2 regions of the Amycolatopsis sp. NBC_00345 genome follow, and region 1 is predicted to be linked to the other one. Evidence: riboswitches for the same ligand, from Rfam matches in the RefSeq annotation. Region 1 holds a riboswitch; the other holds the start of a gene.

What was found. Region 1 has a riboswitch for ZMP and ZTP ahead of glyA (serine hydroxymethyltransferase). Riboswitches for the same ligand answer to the same signal wherever they lie in the genome.
Region 2: another riboswitch for ZMP and ZTP. It lies ahead of OG943_RS32875 (bifunctional 5,10-methylenetetrahydrofolate dehydrogenase/5,10-methenyltetrahydrofolate cyclohydrolase); the one in region 1 lies ahead of glyA (serine hydroxymethyltransferase).

The regions. Positions count from the first base shown of each region.
Region 1 covers NZ_CP107995.1:7,455,951-7,467,347, reverse strand. The annotation lists gene OG943_RS33660 (YbaB/EbfC family nucleoid-associated protein) at 1-448, opposite strand, end outside; gene OG943_RS33655 (ESX secretion-associated protein EspG) at 448-1,185, opposite strand; gene OG943_RS33650 (hypothetical protein) at 1,191-2,429, opposite strand; gene OG943_RS33645 (DUF3558 domain-containing protein) at 2,446-3,144, opposite strand; gene OG943_RS33640 (hypothetical protein) at 3,074-3,601, opposite strand; gene OG943_RS33635 (CPBP family intramembrane glutamic endopeptidase) at 4,210-4,998, opposite strand; gene OG943_RS33630 (hypothetical protein) at 5,243-5,704, shown strand; gene OG943_RS33625 (GreA/GreB family elongation factor) at 5,811-6,269, opposite strand; gene OG943_RS33620 (TetR/AcrR family transcriptional regulator) at 6,392-6,979, shown strand; gene OG943_RS33615 (gamma carbonic anhydrase family protein) at 6,999-7,520, shown strand; ZMP/ZTP riboswitch at 7,579-7,664, shown strand; gene glyA (serine hydroxymethyltransferase) at 7,686-8,954, shown strand; gene OG943_RS33605 (MDR family MFS transporter) at 9,130-10,776, shown strand; gene OG943_RS33600 (inorganic diphosphatase) at 10,851-11,366, opposite strand.
Region 2 covers NZ_CP107995.1:7,296,394-7,307,790, reverse strand. The annotation lists gene thpD (ectoine hydroxylase) at 1-229, shown strand, start outside; gene OG943_RS32890 (AfsR/SARP family transcriptional regulator) at 746-3,517, shown strand; gene OG943_RS32885 (TetR/AcrR family transcriptional regulator) at 3,582-4,154, opposite strand; gene OG943_RS32880 (SDR family oxidoreductase) at 4,274-5,188, shown strand; gene OG943_RS32875 (bifunctional 5,10-methylenetetrahydrofolate dehydrogenase/5,10-methenyltetrahydrofolate cyclohydrolase) at 5,185-6,039, opposite strand; ZMP/ZTP riboswitch at 6,060-6,147, opposite strand; gene OG943_RS32870 (class IV adenylate cyclase) at 6,336-6,878, opposite strand; gene OG943_RS32865 (radical SAM protein) at 6,914-7,999, opposite strand; gene OG943_RS48505 (bifunctional DNA primase/polymerase) at 8,439-9,023, opposite strand; gene OG943_RS32860 (hypothetical protein) at 9,561-10,865, shown strand; gene OG943_RS32855 (NAD-dependent epimerase/dehydratase family protein) at 10,869-11,397, opposite strand, start outside.

The sequences.
Region 1 (11,397 bases):
ACTCTCCCGGATCCAGAAAGTCGTAATCGCTGAAATCGTCGTCGTCCTGGATTCGTGGCCTCCGCGTGTCCACGGTCGACGGGGCCGAGGCCGTTGGCGGCGCGGCTTGCGCGGCGGGCGAAGGATCCGGCACGGGCGTGTCAGGGTGAGTCACCGCCAACACTTCAGCGCGCGCGTGCTGCCCGGCCGCGATCCGAGCCTGAGTGAGCGCTTCGACGACGGCGGGGCCGACCAGTTCCGGATGAGATGAACGCAATGCGTCGTCGCGAATGACAATTTCGAAGATGTCCCCACGACCGGTGACGATGGCGGTCGCGGTGTTGTCACGGGAGGCTCCGCGGAACCGTTGCGTGGCGAGTTCTGCGTCGACCTCGGCAAGGCGCTGCTGCCGTTTGACGACATCTTGGCCGTTGCTGATCCCAAGAGCTTTCAATATATCCACGGTCATCAAGCGTCCTGTCGTGAGTGAAGCCCGTCGAGAAGGTCAGCGACTCGCGCCGTAGTAGCTGCTGAGAGGTCCCACCGCTCCTCGTCGTAATGCTTGCTGATCTGTAACGCCCACCGCCCTGTAGCGGTGTCGTAGACCCGTAGAGGGAACTCACAGCGGTGACGGCCGTTTCGATCGCGTTGCTCGCCATAGAGCTCGGCGCTGACCAACGGCGGGTCGGCGATGATCCGTTCAGCCTGCCGTACCGCACTGTTGCGCGCGAGGCCGGTTTTCCGGGCTTCGAGCAGTTCGCTGCGCAGCACCGTGACCGGTTGCGCGTTGGACCGCACGTGATCGTGCGGCAGCACATCCGCCAAGACGGTGCTGAGCCGTTGGGGCCGGAACGTCCGCACCCAGATCTCGTCGCCGTCCCGGATTGCGATCAATCCGAACCACGACGATCCGGCGGCCAACGCAGACAAGTGTTGCGAGCCGTCACTGAACCAGCCGTAGCAGGCGTGCGGCGGCTGACTCAACAGCTCGGCCACGTCGGCCAGTTCTGGATCGTCCACGCTGCGCGTCGGCCCGTCGTATCGGCTTCGCAGTTCCGCGAGCCGCTTGTCTGCGTCCGTCTGCGCCTCCGAGTCATGCCACTCCGCCTGCGGAGCCAGCACAACGTGCAGATCAGCGCCCGTCTCACCGGTCACTAACGCCGCGAGGTCCGTTGCGGCGAAGCCGACCGGTTCGGGAAACCACATTGGCGCTACACCCGTTTCTTGGGAGCTTCGCCGATCACTGCCGGGCTTGCAGCCATCCCGGTCTGCGGATCCACTAGCCGCTGGCCGTCGTCCGCTGCCAGGAACAGCTCATCGTCGGACTGTATGTATTTCCGCTCGTGTTCCTCGTCCTCTTCGCCCTTGCGGCCTGCGCCCATCCCGCCGACACCTCCGCTGCCCGGGCGACCCGACTGCGAGCTTGTGGCACCGCCAGGCCCGCGGGATGCCGCCGTTTCCGACGATGCGCCGATCCCGCTGCCGCGGCCGCCGCCCAGCGCGTTGTCGCCGGGGCGGCCACCTGAGCCGGTGCCGGCGCCGAATGAACCGGTGCCGCCCGCGCCGCCGACGGCAAGCCCGCTCGGGTTCCACGAGCCACTGCCGCCCTGGCTCCCTTGAGGATTCGGATCCAGAATGCCGCTGCGGTATAGACCAGGGGTGTTCGACGCGCCGCCAGGATCTAGCCCGGTCTGCGCACTTGGCGCAACGTAGCTGTTCGGCACCGTTGACTGGTCCCCGCCGGAACCGGCTGTGCTCGGCGAGGCCGCACTGCCGTGCACGGACGACGGTCCAGAGGTGGTGGTCCCGGCACCTGGTGCGAAGGCATCACCGCCGTGCGACGCGGTCGAGCCCGCGACATGGCCGGACTGTATTGCCCCACCCGTGCTGCCGCTGTGTCCGGTTGGGCCGTGAACCGCGGGCGCCTGCGTGGTGCTGATGTTCATCGCGTTCGGGTCGATTTGGCCGTAGCTGGTGGGCATGAGCCGCCCGGTCTCGTCCGACGCCGCTGACCAGGACTTCATCGCCGCCACGTTCGCCGTCGCAACATTGTTGCTCTGCTGGGTTTTGCCTTCGATGTCGGCGTCGATCGCGCTCTGCAGACCGAAGAAACCCGACATCGGCGGCGGAGCTTGCGGTACCGGCGGAACCGGTTGAACCTTGGCCTTGACGGAATGCCACGCAGATGCCTGTGTCGTCAGACCCGCCTGCGCCAGGGTTGCAGCTCCCGCAGCATGAGCATGCTCGACAGCTAAAGGACCTGCACCCCGCGAAGCCGCGCCAGCCGCGTCGCCGACCCACCCTTCCTCCATGGCGGTAGCCAACGACCGAATTTCTGTCGCGCGGTCGTCGTATCGGCCTTGGATTTCAGTGACGCAATCGGCCGCATGTGCCAGCCCGTCTGGCCCTACGGCATTGGCGAAGTTGTCGTAGATCTGCTGCCCGGACATCGACTGTCCCGCCATGTTACTGCGCCCCCTGGACGGTGGACAGGATAGCTTTTGTCACATTCGTGGCTGCTGTCGTGGCATTGCTGCCGGGCGTGCCCTGAATCAGCACCAGCATTTCAGTTTGGTCCGAAAGGCCAACCAGCATGGTGACCTGCCCTTGATCGCGGCGATCTGCAGTGTTCGCCAGTACTGCCGGAAATCCACTCACGACGGTCGGTTCGAAGTAGCCATCTTTGTAATATCCGGTGTCTTTTTGCCTGTAGGCATTTGTCAGACCGTCCTTGACGGTGGTCAGAAACGATGCGCTGACGGCTGTGTATCCATCGCCGAACCGCCACCCGCAGCCAATCCCGCTGGAAGCCGAATCAGCCTTCGGCTGGCTGAGCTGCATCGTGGACAGCTGTGTCGGTGTCAGCATGCTGCACGGATCCGCAAGGAACTTGTCCACGGTCAGCGGAGTGGAAACCTTAGGGGCCTCGACGTTCTGGCTTCCAGTCGAGGTGGACGGACCACTTTGGCTGACTCCTGGAGGTGCCGGATTTGCCGTCCCCGGAGTCGAGCCGGAGCATCCGCCGACGAGAACAACCCCGACGCTTGCCGCGCTGGCTACTGTAAGGCGAATTTGATAGCGATTCACGGCCGTCCTATTGATACATTCCACTGGTGGGGGGATTGCTCGGATTGACTTTTCCGAGAGCTTCTGCGACGTCGGCATCGTGTTGAGTGTAGCTGTCGTTTGCTTTTTTTAATGCATTGATGTATGCGAAAGCGCTGCGCTGCATCGAAACATTATGGTCGATCATTTCCTGTATCGACGCTTGCGCTAGTCGTGCCTGCTGAACTGCGGGTTGGTCGGGCGACGGCGGTTGCGCGGCAGCCAACGCCATTTCCTGAATTTTCTGGTCATCCTGCAACCCTTGGAGCACATTCTCCCACCGGGATATCAATTTGGTGATATTCCCAGGATCGAATCGGTATCCACTCTGGCTCGCGGAGTTCGTCGCATCGGCGGACACACCTGCGCCGGCGAAGACGTCTGGAGTCCATGGGGAGCCGGGCTGGCCTGGTGTGTGTTGCATGGCTGCCAGGCGCGCGTTCCCCATCGCTTGGTCGATGTCCTCGGGCGTCTGCGCGTGTCGATCCGGCGGCGAGCTGCCACCCGCTGTTCCCATACGATGCTCCCCTCGCACCCCGTCATCGCTTCGGCGTAGTCGGCTGGCCGAGCTCGCCGATTCTGCATTGACAACCGTAGCGGACTAGTTACCCCGAGTGGAGTCGAATCGAGGAAGGTCACCAGAGTTAGATTGAATAGATCCCTATTTGAAGGATGAAATAATCCAACAATGTCGCCCTTTATGCGACTGTCCAGCGATGACGTCGGCGAGTCGGTGCACGGGTTCGGGGCTCGCGCAATGGCGGCCCAGTTGTACGCCTCGCCTGAGGCGAGCTTCGGCTGCGCCGACCTAGGCTGGTTCGAGGGTGCTCAGGGCGGCGACTGTCGGTGACGGGTCCGACAGGCGCGTCAAAGGCGAGATGAGTGAGTTCGGACACATGTCGCGTGGCCCGGACGGTGGCCCGAACCAGGGTGCATCAGGGCAGTTCAAGGCAGCTCGGTCCATGGACTGTGAACTGAAGTGCCTGGTCGAGGACATATTATGCCATGTATGGGGCACTCGTAATGAATAGGTCAGGGGTTCGATTCCCCTAGGCGGCTCCGCACTTGACCAGGGACTTTCCGGAATCCGGAAGGTCCCTGGCTGTTTTTGTGTACCCGATCGGATTACCCGGGGTTTCCGTGATGGGCTTCCGGCTCGATGTGCCGGCGGCGGACGAGAACCACGATGGTGAGCACGACGAGACCGAGGACGTTGAGCAACGGCCCGAAGTAGCCTTGGCCGGGCCGGACCGAGCTGGAGATCAGCGAGAAGTCCCACAGGCCGTGCGCGATCGCCGGGATGAGCAGGCCACCGGTGCGGCGGCGGATCAGGTAGAGGAAGTAGCCCGACAGCGCGGCCACGAGGACCTGGACGAACGCTTTCGGCCCGGTGCTGATCAGGTTGGTGGCGTGGGCGAGGCCGAACACGACTGTCGACCACAGCGCGACCTTCGCTTCGGTGAATCCGTTGTCGCGGAACACGGCGATCCCGATGCCGCGAAACATGCCTTCCTCGGCGAACCCGACCAGCAGGGTGCTCAGCAGGAGCAGGACGGTGAAGCCGGGGCCACGGTCCGCGAGCCCGCCGTAATTGACCGCCAGTACAGCGATGGCCAGCATGATGACCGGTACCGCGAGCACCCACCGCCGCACCGGCCGGTCGTCGCGGGCGACCGGCCGCCACCAGCGCAGGGCCGCGACGACGAGACCGACGAACACCAGTGACGCGCCCACCGGCAAAGTGATGCTGCGCCACAACTCGTTCACCGTGGTCGGGCCGGCGTACACGATCGGCGTGTCCCGGGTGAGGAACAGGCCGAGGCCCTGGATGAGCGCCAGGTAGACGAGCACGACCACGACGAATCCCCAGACCGGCATCCGTCGCCGGGTGTGCTCCGCCGCGTGGTCGGTCATCGGTCGGCTCCCCTTCGCTCAGGCTGGGCCGGCGTCCGGCTCGGTAGCCGCGATTGCCCGCTCTTCTCCAGATCGGGTGATGCTGGCACAGGCCCGCGAGATGCTCCGGGAACCCCGATGCGCGGCAGGGGTGAATTTGCCACCGTCCGGCCGGGCCGAGGTCGCCCGGAGTCGGTCGAATGGCCGGGAGCGACGGGCCGGAAGGCCGATGTGACCGGGTCCTTGGGGCAGTTGACTCGGTCCCATGAGTCTCATCGGGAAGAGGACGGTCCGGGTCGGCGCGGCGGTCGCCGGGGTGGCGGTGGCGAGTGCGCTGGCGGGGTGTGGCCTCAGCCAAGCCGTGACCGAGAAGGCGAACGGCCACGTCAAGACGGTCGACTACCTGACCGGCATGGAGGGCAAGGCCAATCGGGACGCCCAGTTGCCGGGCTGGGTGCCGGACCAGGCCAAGCCGGTCTCGGAGGTCATCCGGACGACCGGCTCGGAGCGGATCCTGCGCTACTCGTCCGCCGGCACCAAGCTGCCGGGCACCTGCCTGCCGGGCACCGCCCCGAAGACGGCGCCCACGCTGACCGCGGACTGGTGGCCGCACGGCCAGGAAACCAAGACCGACAAGATCTGCGACGCGGTCTGGCACGTCTCCACCGACGGCACCACGGTGTACGCGTACAAGCCGGAGACGATCGATCAGCGCGGCGCCAACTGACGCGTCACCGGGAAGGGCGGGCTGACTTCGGGGCTCGCGAGTCGTGACGGCAAAGAAGGCCGGGGCCGCCCAGTGCGGGCGGCCCCGGCCTTCGAGTCCACTGTGGTCAGTCCTTGGGCGGGGTCAGCTCGAGGACGGTGGCCTTCGCCTGGCCGCGCGGGGTGCGGTAGGTGATCTCGTCGCCCACCTTGGCGCCGGCCAGGGCCCGGCCCAGCGGGCTGTCGGAGGTCAAGGAGTCCACGTCCTCGCCCGGGAGGGTCACCACGTTGAGCGCCTCCTCGTCACCATCGGCGTAGCGGAGGGACACGCGCGTGCCGTCGGGAAGCAGACTGCTGTCGTACGCGCCGTGCTCCAGCTTCGCGGACACTTCGGCGATCTGTCGTTCCAACCTGGCGGCGGCTTCCGCGCGGTCGATCACGTCCGCCTGGTCCGCCGCGTCCCCCGTGCGTTCCTGTTCACCCGGCTGCGGCGCAAGCGCCGCCCGTTGCGCGCGAAGGTCGGCTATTTCCTTCTCCAGCTGCCGGCGCGCTGCCGGGCTGAGCCCCTTGTCCCCTGAGATCACCATGCCGCGCATTGTCCGCTGTGCGGACCGGGGTGGCCAATCCGGTTTTTCACCCGAGGGGGCAAGCTGGGACGTCTGCCCTAGGATTCGGGCCTATCGTCCTGAAATACGTAACGAGGATCACCGTGAGCGCCGTACCCGGTCGCAGCGCAGAGCTGTCGCCCAACCAGCTGCAGAAGCAGGAGCAGATCGTCGAGGCCGCCCGCGTGGTGCTGGCCAGAGACGGGCTCGCCGGGTGCACGGTCCGCGCCATCGCCGACGCCGGGCCGCTCACCAAGAGCGCGGTCCACTACTACTTCGCCGACATCGACGTGCTCATCGACCGCGCGATGGCCGCGCACATCAACACCTTCGCGGCCGGCCTGCGCACCGTCGCGGAGAAGCACGACGACCCGCGCGAGCGCCTGTTCGCCGTCACCGAGGCGTACCTCGCGGAGTTCGCCGAACGGCCCAACAGCGCGTTCCTCTGGTTCGAGTACTGGATCGCCGCGGGCCGCGCGCAGCACCCGCAGGCCATCGACGCGATGCTGACGTCGATCACCGAACTGCTCACCGAACTGCTGTCGCCACTGGACGTCGACGACCCGCGGGCCCGTGCCCGCGCGCTGCTCTCGTACCTGCTCGGCGCCGTGGTGCAGCAGCGCGTGCGGCCGAGGCCGTTCGAAAGCCTGCGCGCGGACGTCGAGTCGCTCTGCTTCGCGAACTATCGCTGACGCCGCTTAGGGTGCGGGCATGCCTCTGTTTTCGTTCGAGGGCGCCAGCCCCCAGGTTCACCCGGACGCGTGGATCGCCCCCACCGCCACCCTCATCGGCGACGTGACCGTCGAGAAGGACGCCTCCGTCTGGTACGGCGCCGTGATCCGCGCCGACCTCGGCCCGATCCTGATCCGCGAGGGCGCGAACGTCCAGGACAACTCCGTGGTCCACTCCGGCGGCGGAGTCCCGACCGAGATCGGGAAGAACGTCACCGTCGGGCACCAGTGCCTGGTGCACGACTGCACCGTCGGCGAGCAGGCCTTGATCGGCAACGGCTCGACGGTGCTGGACAAGGCCGTGATCGGCCCGCGCTCCCTCGTCGCCGCGGGCGCGACCGTGACGCCGGGGACGGAGGTGCCCGCCGAGACCATCGCGATGGGCAGCCCGGCCAAGAAGTTCGTGCCGCTCACCGATTCCGCGCGGATGTGGGTCGAGTACAACGCGGGCGTCTACCAGGAGCTCGCGCGCCGTCACCGCGACGGCTCCGAGCCCGCGTAGCCGAGCCGGTCGCGTGGCCGGCTCGGCCCGGGCCGGCCACGGCGTCGACTAAACTCCGGCACGCAGCTGCGACTGGCGCCATCAGAGGTGGAGCACCACCGGGAAGCGACGACGAGGCCGGCACCGCGCGCCTGGGTGAGGGCCACTGCAGAGCCGGAGTACGCCATGACCCACCAGCCCGCCCTGTCCGCGCTCGCCGCGACGGACCCCCGGATCGCCGAGCTCATCGAGGGCGAAGCCCAGCGACAGCACGACAAAATCCGCCTCATCGCGTCGGAGAACTACGTCTCGCAGGCCGTGCTCGAGGCCACCGGCACGGTGCTGACCAACAAGTACTCCGAGGGTTACGCCGGCCGGCGCTACTACGAGGGCCAGCAGTTCGTCGACCCGATCGAGACGCTCGCCATCGAGCGCGCGAAGGCCGTGTTCGGCGCCGACCACGCGAACGTGCAGCCGTACTCCGGCTCCCCGGCGAACCTGGCCGCATACCTCGCTTTCGCCCAGCCCGGCGACGCGGTGCTCGGCATGGCGCTGCCCGACGGCGGCCACCTGACCCACGGCTGGAGCGTGTCCGCGACCGGCAAGTGGTTCACCCCCGTGCGCTACGGCGTGCGCAAGGAGACCGGGCGCGTCGACTTCGACCAGGTGCGCGACCTCGCGCTGCAGCACCGGCCGAAGCTGATCTTCTGCGGTGGCACGGCGATCCCGCGCACCATCGACTTCCCGAAGTTCGCGGAGATCGCGCGTGAGGTCGACGCCGTACTGGTCGCCGACATCGCGCACATCGCCGGGCTGGTCGCGGGCGGCGCGCACCCGTCGCCGGTCGGGCATGCGCAGGTGATCACCACGACCACGCACAAGACCCTGCGCGGCCCGCGCGGCGCGATGATCCTGTCCGACGCCGACCACGCGAAGGCCGTTGACAAGGCGGTGTTCCCCGGCCTGCAGGGCGGTCCGCACAACCACACGACGGCGGCCATCGCGGTCGCACTCGGTGAGGCGCAGCAGCCCTCGTTCGCCGAATACGCGCACGCCATCGTCGCGAACGCCAAGGCACTGGGCGACGCCCTGATCGAGCGCGGCTACGACCTCGTCTCCGGCGGCACCGACAACCACCTGCTGCTGATCGACCTGACGAACAAGGCCGTCCCCGGCAAGCCGGCCGCGCAGGCGCTGGACCGGGCGGGCATCGAGCTGAACTACAACACCGTGCCGTTCGACCCGCGCAAGCCGTTCGACCCGTCGGGCATCCGGCTGGGCACGTCGGCCATCACCACGCGCGGGCTCCGGCCGGAGCACCAGGTGCAGGTCGCGGAGTGGATCGACCGCACCGTGACGGCCGCGGCCGCCCAGGAAGAGGCCGCGCTCGACACCATCGCGGCCGAGATCCGCGAGTTCCTGGCGCCGTTCCCCATCCCGGGTTACTCCGCCTGACGCTCACCGCCGAGAGGGCCGTCCGCTGCCGCGGGCGGCCCTTTTCGCTGGTCAGCGGCCGGAGACGAGCATCACAGTCTAACTTGCTTGCCCAATACAAGCTTTTCGGGAACAGTTGCACCCGGCAAGTAGTTGAGGGATACAAGCAACTACTCCGGAACCTCAGGGAGACCCGATGAGCGACACCATCACCGCGGAAGGGGGCGCCGCGACGAACGGCAGGCTTTCGCACCGCCAGATCCTCACCGTGCTGTCCGGGCTGATGCTCGGCATGTTCCTGGCAGCACTCGACCAGACCATCGTCTCGTCGGCGATGAAGACGATCGCCGACGAACTGCACGGACAGAGCCTCCAGGCCTGGGCCACCACGGCCTACCTGATCACCGCGACGCTTTCGACGCCGCTGTACGGCAAGCTGTCCGACCTCTTCGGCCGCAAACCGATGTACCTGACGGCGATTTCGCTGTTCCTCGTCGGTTCACTGGCCAGCGGCATGGCGGGCTCGATGTACGAGCTGGCCGCGTTCCGCGCGTTCCAGGGCCTCGGCGCCGGCGGCCTGATGTCGCTCGCGCTGGCGATCATCACCGACATCACCGCGCCGCGTGAGCGCAGCAAGTACCAGGGCTACTTCATGGCGGTCTTCGGCATCTCGAGTGTCGCTGGCCCGGTCGTCGGCGGCTTCTTCGCCGGCCTCGACTCGTTCGCCGGCCTCACCGGCTGGCGCTGGGTGTTCCTGGTGAACGTGCCGATCGCGCTGGCCGCGCTGGTCGTCGTCAGCAAGGTGCTGAACCTCCCGCACGTCCGCGTCAAGCAGCGTGTCGACTTCCTCGGCGCCGGTGCGCTGACCCTCGGCCTGGTGCCGCTGCTGGTCGTCGCCGAGCAGGGCCGTGAGTGGGGCTGGGGTTCGCCCGCTTCGCTGGCGATGTACGCGGTGGGCTTGATCGGCGTGGTGCTGTTCATCCTGCAGGAACGCCGCATGGGCGACGCCGCCCTGTTGCCGCTGCGGCTGTTCAGCCGCCCGGTGTTCCGGGTGGCCACGATGGTCACGGTGATCCAGGGCATCGGGATGTTCGGCGCGATGATGTCGCTGCCGCTCTACCTGCAGATCGTCAAGGGCGCCTCGCCCACCCAGGCGGGCCTGCAGATGCTGCCGCTGACGCTCGGGATCATGGTCGCCAGCCTCGGCAGCGGCGCGCTGATCTCGCGGACCGGCCGCTACAAGGCGTTCGCCGTGGCCGGGCTCGGCCTGATGGCGGCGGCCCTGTTCGGGCTCGCGACGATCGGCGTCGACACCCCGCTGGGCGTGGTCATGGCGATCGCGTTCGTGATGGGGCTCGGCCTCGGCTCCTCGATGCAGACACTGCAGCTGGCGGCCACCAACGACGTCTCCCCGCGGGACATCGGCGTGGCGACCTCGTCGGCCACGTTCTTCCGGCAGATCGGCGGCACGGCGGGCACCGCGGTGTTCCTCTCGATCCTGTTCGCCACGGTCGGCGACCGGATCGCGGCGGCCGTCCGCTCGGCGCTGGCCTCGCCGTCCTACGTGGCGGCGCTGGCGCAGCACCCGGAGTTCGCGAAGCAGATGGCGGGCGGCGTCGACGTCAACGACACGTCGTTCCTCTCGACGCTCGACCCGGTGCTCGCCCGGCCGATCCTCGAAGGGTTCGCCAGCTCGATGAGCACGGTGTTCGTGGCCGGCGGGATCGTGCTGACGATCGGCTTCGCGCTGGTCTGGCTGCTGAAGGAGAACCCGCTGTCGGACAAGTCGGCGATGGAGCAGCGCTCGGAGGAGGACGCCGCCGCCTTGGCGCTGGCGCACTGACCCGGCTCAGCTGAAACGCGAAAGGGCCGTTCACTCGCTTGAGTGAACGGCCCTTTCGCGTCGGCTCCGGCGGGTCAGTGCTCCGCGCCGTCGATCTCGAGCTTGGCGAGGCGATCGGTCTCGCGCTCGTAGGAGCGCTTGATCTCGGCCTCGGCCTCGGCCCGCCCGACCCACGACGAGCCCTCGACGCTCTTGCCCGGCTCGAGGTCCTTGTAGACCTCGAAGAAGTGCTGGATCTCGAGCTTGTGGAACTCGTTCAGGTGGTGGATGTCGCGCAGGTGCTCAAGGCGCGGGTCGTTCGTCGGAATGGCGAGGACCTTGTCGTCCGGGCCCTTCTCGTCGGTCATCCGGAACATGCCGATCGCGCGGCAGCGGATCAGGCAGCCCGGGAAGGTCGGCTCCTGGACGAGCACGAGGACGTCCAGCGGGTCGCCGTCCTGGCCGAGGGTGTCGTCGATGAAGCCGTAGTCGGCCGGGTACTGGGTCGCCGTGAACAGGGTCCGGTCCAGCTTGATACGCCCGGTCTTGTGGTCGACCTCGTACTTGTTGCGCTCCCCTTTGGGGATTTCGATCGTGACGTCGAACTCCACGGCCGTCCTCGCTGCTTCTCGAATCTCGGTA
Region 2 (11,397 bases), 160 kb from region 1:
GATGGCGGCCGAATACGGCATCGAGCAGTTCACCGGCGCGGCGGGTTCGGCGCTGTGGTTCGACTCGAACATGATGCACGGATCGTCGAACAACATCACGCCTTATCCGCGGTCGAACATCTTCCTGGTGTTCAACAGCGTGGAGAACGAGCTGCAGGAGCCGTTCGCGGCGAGTGCGCCCCGGCCGGGTTTCATCGCGGGCCGGGACAGCACACCGCTCGAACGGTGACGGGCGTTACCGTCGCGCCGCGGCGGGTCGGCGGTAGCGGGGAATGTGCGCCCTGTTACCTTCTTGCCACTCCGCTCGGGCCCTCCGGGGCCACTGCGGAAAAGTTGTCCGCGGCCGTCCGGGATTCAAGCTCGGGGTGAGCCCCCCGCCCGGCCGGGGACAGCTTTGAGGTCGGGTGGACCGCGCCCCCTGGCGGCCTGGCCGACGTCACCGAGTCCGGCCCCGCACCATCAGTTCGGGACTGATGGTGCGGGGCCGGATTCGTTTGTCCGGGACTTTTCCGGCATTTTCGGATTACGGGTTCCTGCTCCGAATCCCCTCTCGCGTTACGACATTCGGGGTAATCCCCCAGCTGGGCTGCCGAAGGTGAAGCACCCACGGTGAAACGGCGGCCAATCGGCGGTTGCCCGACGGGCTTTGTGCACGAAAGAGCTGTATCTGTCAGCTCCCGATCACGGTAGGTTGGCGTTTTTGGCGGGGGAGACGCCGGAACAGCCCGGGGAGGTGCGCTGCAGCATGGCCGGAAACGGAGCCGGTGCGCGCGTCGAGCTGCTCGGGCCGGTTCGCCTGCTCGACGGCGCCCGCGCGGTCGCCATCGGCGGTCCCGGGGTGAAGGGCCTGCTCGCGCTGCTGGCGTTGAAGGTCGGCAAAGTCGTGCCGCTGGAAGAGATCATCGACGCGCTGTGGGGCCACGACCCGCCGGCCACCGCGCGGACCATCGTGCACGGCAACGTCTCGCACCTGCGCCGGGTGCTGCGCGACATGCCGGACGGCCCGGTCGCGGAGATCCTCACCAGCCCGCCCGGCTACCGGCTTTCGATCGACCCGGAGCGGATCGACGTGCACCACGCGCGGGCGTTGCTGGACCGCGCCACGCTGGAGCCGCCGGAGCGGACGTCGGCGCTGCTCGCGGAAGCACTCGCGCTGTGGCAAGGGCCCGCGTTGTCCGGTGTGCCCGATTCCGTGCGGGCGCCGGAACTCGAGGACCTCCGCCTGGCCGTGCACGGCGCCCGCGTCGACGCCGACCTGGAGCTGCGCCGGCACAACGAGCTGATCGTCGAGCTGAGCCCGATCGTGCGCGCCGACCCGCTGGCCGAGCGCACCGCGGGCCAGCTCATGCGCGCGCTCTACCACGCGGGCCGCCGCGGCGACGCGCTCGAGCTGTACCGCACCGTTTCCCGGGCCACGCTGCGCACACTCGGCGTCGAGCCCGGCAGTGACCTGCGCTGGCTGCACGAACGGGTGCTGAACGACGACCTGGAGGCGCGCGGCGTGACCGCGCCGCGCCCGGCCGATCCGGGGAAAGCGCCTTCACAGCTGCCCGCCGCGCTGCCGACGCTCGCCGGCCGCGACGAGGAGCTGGCGTGGCTCGACGGGCTGGCCGAGACGGCCGGGAGCACCGTCGCCGTCGTCTCCGGGACGGCCGGGGTCGGCAAGAGCGCGCTTGTCGTCTGGTGGGCGCACCGCGCGGCGAAGCGCTTCCCGGACGGCGTGCTGTTCGCGTCGTTGCGCGGTTTCGACGCCCGCGACGCGCCGTTGGCGCCCGCGGACCTGCTGACGCAGTTCCTGCTCGGCCTCGGCGTGGCGGCCAGCGAGGTGCCGGAGCGGCTGCACGAGCGCGTCGCGCTGTACCGGTCGCTGATCGCCGGGCGGCGGATGCTCGTGCTGCTCGACGACGCGCACACGGCCGAGCAGGTCCGCCCGCTGCTGCCGCCCAGCTCGCGCTCGATGACCGTGGTCACGAGCCGTTCGCGGCTGGAGGGCCTGGCCGTTTCGAACGCCGCCAGGCTGCGGGTGCTGGGCACGCTCGCGCCCGAGGACGCCGTGCGCGTGATCGAGGAGCTGGCCGGCCCCGGCGACTTCGACCTGAACCACGCGCTCGCCCGGCTCTGCGGTTATCTGCCGCTGGCGTTGCGGATCGCGGGCGCGCGGCTGTCGTCCAGTCCACAGTGGACCAGCCAGGACCTGGTGGACGAGCTGGGCAACGAGCGCACCCGCCTCGCCGCGCTGCAGATGGATGGCGCGGACGACGGCGTGCGGGCGGCGTTCGACGTCTCGTTCCGCGGCCTGCCCCCGGACCTGGCGCGGCTGCTGCTGTGGCTCGGCGCCCTGCCGGGCGAGGCGGTGGGCCCGCACCTGATGGCCGCGGTGGCCCGGATCCCCGTCGTGCAGGCGCGGCGCGCGCTGCGGACGCTCGCGACGCACAACCTGCTCACCGAGACCGCGCGTGACGTCTTCGCCCCGCACGACCTCGTCCGGCTGTACCTGTGCGAGCTGGCGGAGTCCGAATTGGACAGTGACGAGCGCGCGGGCGTGCTGACCAGCACCGTGCGCTACTACCAGGCCGCGTCGGACACGGCGCGGCGCCGGATGCTGCGGATCGTCGACCCGCTCGACTTCACCGGCTCGCTGCCGGCCAACGCGCTGCCGCCGTTGCGGACGTTCGACGAGGCCCAGGACTGGTTCGCCGCCGAGTGGCCGAACCTGCTGGCGGTGCTCGATGCCGCGTACCTCGACGCGCGGTACCCCGACGTCTGGCGGCTGGCGCGCGTCGCGCACACCTATCGCGTGGTGCACCCGATTTTCGACGACTGGAACCGCGTGGTCGACCTCGGGCTGGCCGCGGCCGAGGCCGTGGGCGAGGTGCTCGGGCAGTGCTGGATGCTCATCTCCCGCTGCTCCATCGCGTTGACGTTCGAGCTGCCGCAGGGCTGTCTCGCCGACGCCGAGCGCGCCCTCGACCTGGCCACCGAGCTGGGTGACAAGCGGCTGGTGACGTCGGCGAACATCCACCTCGGCAGCGCGCTTTCCCTGTTGTCCCACCATGATGAGGCCATCGAGCGGCTGCGTGAGGCCGTCGCGGAGACCGAGCGGACCGGAGACCTCGAGCTGCGTGGGCAGGCGCTGGCCAACTGCGCCGAGACGGAGAAGCGCGCCGGCCGCGTCCAGGACGCGATCGCCCACCAGCTGGGCTCGCTGGAGATCGACCGCGAGCTGGGCGATGACAGCTACGCCGTGGTGTCCCTGAACAATCTCGCCGAGCTGCACCTGCGCGCCGGCGACCGGGCCGCGGCCGAGCGCTACACGCGCGACGGCATCGAGCTGGCCACGGCGCGTCAACTCGAACTGCAGGAAGGCGTTCTGCGCGCCACGCTCGCGCGCATCCTCCGGGCGGGGGGATCCGTGGACGCGGCGCGGGAGCAGTACGCGCTCGCCTTGCGGCTGTACGAGTGGACGAACCCGGGCCGGGTCCCGGACCTGCGGGCGGAGGCCGCCGAGCTGGACTAGCTCCGGACTCGTGAGTGTTTATGCCGGTTAGAACCGTCATAAACACTCACGAGTCCTTGGGCTCTCAGCCGAGTGCGGCGGTGGTGGCCCGCAGCTCGTCGACCGCCTGCCGGGCGAGGGGGGCGAAGTCCTTCTCGGCCGTCGGCTCGATCCAGCGGGCGAAGGCGATGTTCAGGGCGAGACCGCCGAATTCGGCGGCGAGGTTCGCGACCGCTTCCGGCTCCCCGCGTTCGCGGAGGGCGCGTGCCATGGCCGTGGTCAGGGTGGTGTGCTTGAGCAGCTCACGTTCCCGCAGCTCGACGTTGTCCGCGATGATCGCGTGACGCTCTCGGGCCAGGGCGCGCCGCTCGCCGTCGAAGATCGAGTCGAACGCCACCAGCGCGGCCGTGATCGCGTCGAGCGGGGTCGCGGACGACGGCGCGCCGATGATCGCATCGGCGATCAGCTGGACGATCAGCTCCTGGCCGCTGAACAGCAGTTCCCGCTTGTCGGCGAAGTGCCGGAAGAAGCTCCGCTTGGTCAGGCCCGCGCGAGTGGCGATCTCCGCGACGGTGGTGCTGTCGTAACCGCGCTCGCGGAACAGCTCGAGCGCGGCCAGCTCCAGTCGTTCACGCGCGTTCGGTTCCCATCGGCCCATGGGCCCAGTCTAGGTGATGACACCTGGTGTCGTCTCGTGCTAGTGTCATGACACCAGGTGTCGTCAAGGGTCGCTTCACCGGCACCTGGACGGCGGCCCGTTTCCCAGGAGGAGTTCTCATGCGTGTTTTCATCACCGGCGCGTCCGGCCACGTCGGCTCGGCCGTTGTCCCCGAACTCGTTTCGGCCGGGCACGAGGTCGTGGGCCTGGCCCGGTCGGACCAGTCGGCCGACAAGGTCAAGGCGCTCGGCGTCGAGGTGCGCCGCGGCGACCTGGACGACCTCGACGGCCTCCGCGAAGCCGCTTCGGCGGCCGACGGCGTGATCCACCTGGCCTTCAAGCACGAGGCCATGATGAGCGGGGACTACGAGGGCGCGATCAGGGACGACCTGGTGGTGGTGCGGGCGTTCGGCGAAGCACTGGCCGGCACCGGGAAGCCGCTGGTGACGACGGCGGGGACGCTGATGGTCGCCATGTCCGGGATGGGGCGGCTCGGCACCGAGGACGACGTGCTCGACTCGGGGCCCCGGGTCGAGTCGGAGAACACCGTCATCGGGTTCGCCGAGCGCGGTGTCCGGTCCTCGGTCCTCCGGCTCCCGCCGACCGTGCACGGCCCGATGGACCACCACGGTTTCATCCCGATCTTGATCGGTATCGCGCGAGCGAAGGGCGTCTCCGGCTACGTCGGCGACGGCGCCAACCAGTGGCCCGCCGCCCAGACTCCGGACGTCGCGCGCCTCTACCGGCTGGCGCTGGAATCGGCCCCGGCCGGCTCGCGGCTGAACGCGGTGGCCGACGAGGGCGTCCCGTTCCGGCGGATCGCCGAGGCCATCGGCCGGCGCCTGGGCGTGCCGGTCGCCGCCATCGCCGACGAGGACGTGCCGGAGCACTTCGGCTTCCTCGCCCCGATGGTCGTGCTGGGCAACCCCACCTCCAGCGCCCGCACCCGGAAACTCCTGGACTGGACGCCGGAGCGGCCGGACCTGCTTACCGACCTCGAACTCGACCACTACTTCGCCACAGCCGCGGTTTAGCCCAGCGCGCGGGCGGCGGCGTCGACGGTCTGGGCCAGCAGCACGGCGATCGTCATCGGGCCGACGCCGCCGGGGACCGGCGTGATGAGTCTCGCGCGGTGCCGCGCCGTCTCGAAGTCGACGTCGCCGACGTTGCCCGGGTTGTACCCCGCGTCGACGACCACCGCGCCCGGCTTCACGTCCTCGCCCCGGATGAACCGCGACTTCCCGACGGCGGCGACGAGGATGTCGGCCTCCCGCACCACTTCGGCGAGGTTTGTGGTGCGCGAATGCGCGTACGTGACGGTGGCGTCGCGCCCGAGCAGCAGCATCCCCATCGGCCGCCCGAGGATCGGGCTGCGCCCGACGACCACGGCCCGCCGTCCGGCCGGGTCGACGCCGTACTCGTCGAGCAGCCGGACGATCCCGCCCGGCGTGCACGACGTGAAGCCGGGAATCCCCAGTCCCATCCCGGCGAACGAGCGCGCGGTGACCCCGTCGACGTCCTTCTCCGGCGCGATCGCCTCGAACGCGGCGCGCTCGTCGATGTGCGGACCGGCGGGGTGCTGCGGCAGGATTCCTTGCACACCAACGTCTTCGGACAGTTCGGTGAGGGTGGCGACGAGCTGGTCCGTGGTCGTCTCGGCGGGCAACCCGACGTGGCGGGAGGAGATCCCGGCCTTCGCGCAGCGGGCCTGCTTCATCCGCACATACGTGTGCGACGCGGGGTCGTCACCCACCAGCACGGTGGCGAGGCACGGCGCGGTCCCCGTGCGTTCGGTGATCGCCGCGGCCTCGGCGGCGGCCCGCGCGACGGTGCGGCGGGCGAGTTCACGCCCGTCCATCAGACGGGCGGTGGTCGGCGTGGGCATGGCGGCTCCCGGGGGATCGCTGCGGATGCCCAGGCGCGCGGCGGTGACGGGATCGCCGGGCCGCTCCCCGGTGGTGACTCCACCCCAGCGCCAGTCACGGCCCGCGGCCAGGTTAGCCGATCCGCTCTGCCGCAAAAAGCCGTTAAGGCCTCCTTAGTCAAATTCGGACTAGGGCTACGGCCATGACTGCCCGGTTTTCGCAGGTCAGCGCGATGTCTCGATCGAATGCGCGCTGACCTGCGGAAGCCCTTGGGCAACTATCTCACTCAGTGAAGATCTATAGTTGCGGAGCGTGATCACGCTTGAGGTCGGAACCTCAAGTCAGAAATCGCCATGAGGTCGATGTTGTAGCGCGCGTAGACCTTGATCGTGTTTTCCCCGGTCAGGTCGTCGGGGCCGTAGCCCAGAAGCGCCGCAATCCTGATCACCTCGGCCTTCGACTCTGCCTCGATCTCCACGTAGGGCGGGATGCGGGGCCACGTGTCGATGCTGACTTCCGCCCCTTCGAGGCTGAAGAGCTCCCGCTTGTTCTCCTGGTAGGACTTCGCCGTGAAGCCCATGACTCTGAGCAGTTCATCGGTGGTGTCGAAGTCCGACACCTTGACCTCGTACTCGTGGGTGCCGTCGATGGCGTCACTCGTGATCTGCTTTACCGCGAGGGTTGTGGTACTCCCGCTGTCGCGTAGCCGGATCCACTTCGACTGGTCACCCGGCGCGATGTCGTAGACGCGGCGGCGCATGGACTGCTCGCCGAACTGACTCCCGCCCTGTTCGAGGATCAGCTTGGAGATGGCGGCGGGGTCGATGTCGAGGATCTTGGCTTCGTGCTCGATCGGCACGGTGGTCCCTTCTGTCTGCTGGTCGTGCGGTCAGGTTATCCGGCTCGTCGGGTGACGAGCCGGTTCCACTCGCCATCGCGGAGGGCCCTGATCTCGGCGATCAGACCGCTGGCGAGGAACTTGTCGATCGGCAGGCACAGGTCCATCCGTTGAATGCACACACCTACCTGGTACTGCCCGTGGTTGTCGTAGTAGAGCCGGACGCCGTAGTAGCCCTCCTGGCAGTCAGTGCCGTTGTTGAACCGGCAACCCGTGCACGTGTCCGGCAGGCGCACCGGCCGGATCTGCTTGAAGAAGACCTGGCGTTCGCCGGGCAACCGGTAGGCCGTGCGCGAGCCGGACGCTCCCGCCGTGACATAGCGGGCGACCGGCACAGCGCCGCGATCCCGCAGGATTCGCTCAATGGCCTCGATGGAGGTTGAGCCGTGGTCCAGCGAGTTCAGCAGGCGCACCGACAGATCCGACGAGTACTCATCGAGAAGGCGGTGGACACGCTCCGCGTGGCGGTAGTCGGGTACTACGATGTTCGCGGTCGCCTTCACCCCGCTCTCAGCACATGCCTGAATAGATTGCTTCAAGGCGGTTATCTTGCGGGCTGCGCGACCGGGGTTCCGGAACCTGGCACCTTGCACCTCCGCCAGCTCGTCAGGGGTGGTGCCGAAGATGGAGAAGTTCACGCGGTCGAGTCCAGCCGCGGCGCACGACGGCAGAACCGCCGCGCCGTTCTCGCCGTTGGAGGTCATGCCAACACGGAAGCCAGCCTCGACGGCCAGGCGAGTAAGCCCGTCGACTTCAGGGTGAAGAGTCGGCTCTCCGCCGGTCAGGTGCACCTCGGTGAAGTCCAATGCGTCGCTGAGGGCGGCGAGTGCATCGCTGAAGCTGGCGTCGGCCGGCATGCGGGCGGGTACGAACGAGACGTGGTTGGTGGCTGTGTAGATCGAGACTCGTCCGGAGCGTCCAGCCGTGACGAAGTTGCCCTCGTTTCGCCCGTAGTTATCTTGCGCGACAGGCGTTCCCTCGTTGTGGCAGAACGTGCATGTCAGTCCACAAGCGTCGCCGATTTTGACCCGGAGCGTGGAATCCGGACTCACGTGAGTGGGAAGTGGCATGCTGGTCGGCATTATTACCCCTTTCGCTCGAATCGGAAGTCGCTGACCGATCTAATTGTCGACACATCAGTCGTCGATACATCGGCAAACCATCCACTATTTCGACGGGCCTTCTTTTGTCTTCGCGGGGGGACTTTTCGAGGGACTCGCTTAGGCAATCGAGGAAGCGCGGGAATGACCTGCGTTTCTGAATCTTCAGGCCAGGGCGGAAAGCATGTTTTACATTTAACTCCATCCGTATTATCAAGATCTCCAACGCAGACGACACCGCAATTCGCCACGGCGAAGATCATGCCGCTGGCAGCGAGTCGCCTAGCGTCCTCGCCAACCTGATGCACGATCGCCTCATGCAATACCCCGCGCCACGTTTTAGCATCGTTCCGATGTTGCTGATTTGACATAGAAGTTTCCATGCTTGGCATCACCATCAGTGCACCATCGAAATCAGAGTTCAATGCTGGTTTGAAGAAGTGGAGTTCGGGCGTTGTTCGCACGAATTCTGGAAATCCCAAAGTCGATACGCCTCCAAGAGCGCGATCTGCACTGGCCGTTGGTCTCCGGCTCGGTACTCCAGGCCTGACGGCTCACGTAACCATCGAACTGAGCCGCCGCGAATCCGTGTGGGCGGTAGAGGAATGCAAGTTCCGGGCGGCAAGATGTCGATTCCAATGCGGTTCCGCAGGCCTGGAAGAAGTTCCGAGCCGGGCGATACCAGAACGCGAGCGCCATACGGACCGATCGCGATAGGGCTACGCACAACGGACTGTCGACCATGCTCGACTGCCGCTCCGAGTAGACCTGCCGAAATCTGGATGACATCGAAGTCCTCGCCCGCCCGAGCCAAGATGCTGTACGGCGCGACGGTCCACCACGAACGAACCTGTCGGCAGTCGCGATAGGAACGCTGGGAAAGCATGGCAGGCACAAGGCCATCCGTTTTCGTTGGCGTGTGGCCCAATGTGTAGGAGCGACCGTTCCAGACGGACCCCGGAATTACAGCCCAGCCGTTGCCCGCGTATCGGGCTGCTGCATTCATGAGCTGGCGATGTCGGGGGTCGGAAATCTCTGGAAGCATTGCGACTCGGCGTCCTTGGTCGTCGGAATAGCTGGGAATTGAAAGCGCGGGGTTGGGCTGGTCCGCGTAACCCAAGGGGGTGGCGGTGCGGTGGCTACGCGGACCAGCGTCGCAGGCGACCGGATGTGCAAGCCGGTCTGTTTCCTGCGCCCCTACTTAGCGTCGCCGCCCTCCGTTGGCGGCAGCGCCCGTCCGACTCCACGCCCGGCGGAAACGGGCTTGGTCAGTCGGCCGGCTGGTACCCGGTGGTCGCGTTGAGGTTGGGGACTCGGCGCAACCACCGGGCTGACTGAGTGCGGAGTACCCGTGAACTGGCTGGCCAGAGGTGGCCATCGTGTCCTCCCCGCATCGGAATTGGTGTGATCCGATCCTCACGCGGTGTCACCAGGCACTGGGAGGCCATCCCGAGGCCATAAGGGGTCATATGGAGGACACTCGCCCAGCTCAGCCCCCCATTTGGCTTAAAGATCGCTACCGTGGGGGCAAGGAGGGAACGACATGGTGAGCAAGGATCCGCGCACGAGGCTGGAACAGCTCGCCCACGCTCGGCATCTCTCGCTTGGTGACTTCCTGCGGGAGTTCCCCAAGCAGGCGGCGAGCGCGGGGGAAGAAAGCTCGGTGCACGTGTCCGAGCGACAGGCCAAGCGCTGGTTCGGCGGTGGCGCCCCGCCGCCCCGACCCGTGTCGTGCCGAGTCCTGGAGTTCTGGTTCGAAGAACCCGTAGACCATCTGCTCGGCCCTCCCAAGTTCGAGATCGCGTGCAACGCGATCACTGAGGAGGAACTAATAGTGAGCGCTGCCCGCGAGTCGTCCGAGCACGCCATCGAATCATCGTCGGCACTCGACCCGTCGGCACTGGAAAACCTCGCCGCCTTGGCTGCCCGTGCCGCCGTGGACTACTACACGACGTCGTCCGGCCAGATGCTGACGGACCTGGTGAAGCTGCGAAACACGGTGTACGAACAGCTCGACCGGACGAACAAGCCGCGTCAGAAAGCTGAGTTGTACCTGATCGCCGGACAGGTGTGCGGACTGCTCTCATCGGTATCCTGGGATCTCGGCCACCCTCACGTTTCGGAGGAGCAGGCGCGCGCTGCCCATACCTACGGGAGCGTCATCGACCATCTGTCTCTCCAGGCGTGGGCGCGCGCCCTCCAGGTCACGGCAGCGTTCTGGGATCGCCGGCCGAAACAGGCCATCGCCATCGCTAACGGTGCGCTGGAGACGGCGCCGTCCGGGACTGCCCGTGCGCGGCTGCACTCGGTCAAGGCTCGCGCGTTGGCGCTCCGCGGCGCGCGGCAGGAGGTTCAGACCGAGCTGGCGAAGGCGGCCGACGAGCTGGACCGCGCTGGCAACGACGCTTTCCTGGACGAGATCGGCGGCGAACTGGGCTTCGACCGGTCACGCCGCGCCCTGTGCGCTGGGGCCGCGTTCGTCGCTCTCGGAGACGGCGATCAGGCAGAAATCGAGGCGATGGGGGCACTCAACCTGTTCGCCGAACTGCCGGAGCTGTCCCGGTGGGGGGCCGGTGAGTCCGGAGCCCGCATCGACCTCGGCACCGCCCGAGTGCTGCGCGGTGACCTCGCGGGCGCGGAGGACGCTCTACGCCCCGTGCTCGACCTCGATTCCTCCCGCCGGACCGAAGCAATCTCACTGCGGATGCAGAACCTACGCACGATGCTTGGCACTGCACGGTATCGCGGCGCGGGCGAGGCTCTTCAGCTCGGAGACGAGATCGAGGACTTCACCGCCCACAGCCTCAGCCGGACCAGCACCGTCCGAATGATCACTGACGGGCAGTGATCTCTACATCGGTTCCCTGCTCCGCCACGCTGCCAGTACTCGGTCTTCCTTGTCGGCCGCGATGCCCTGTTCGCCAGCTCGTTCGTGAGCCACGGCTGCCTCAGACGAGTTGAGCCATTGCCAGGTGTCCTGCGCCGTCTCGGAGATCGGTCGCGCGGAGAATCCCGCAGCGCGGGCACGGGCCGAGCTCACATCCCACGCTCCGGAGTAGATGCGCCACAGCGGAAGCTCGGTCCACTGAGCAACACCCTGCGCCACAAGCCAATCCTCATCGGTGATCCACTCGAACTCGGCGTTCGAGCCGACAGCGCGACGGCACGCATGGAGGAAGTCCTCCATCGTTTCGCCTCCGGCCGCGGTCAGGTTGAAGCTGCCAGCCAGATCGGTGACGGCTGCCTGCATGGCGAAAGCGGCAACGTCTCGCACGTCCACCGGCTGGATGCTCCGGTCCGGCCGCCCCGGCGCGAGAACCTGTCCGCCACGCGCAACACGGTTCAGCCACCAAGGTAGCCGTCCCACGTATTCGCGAGGG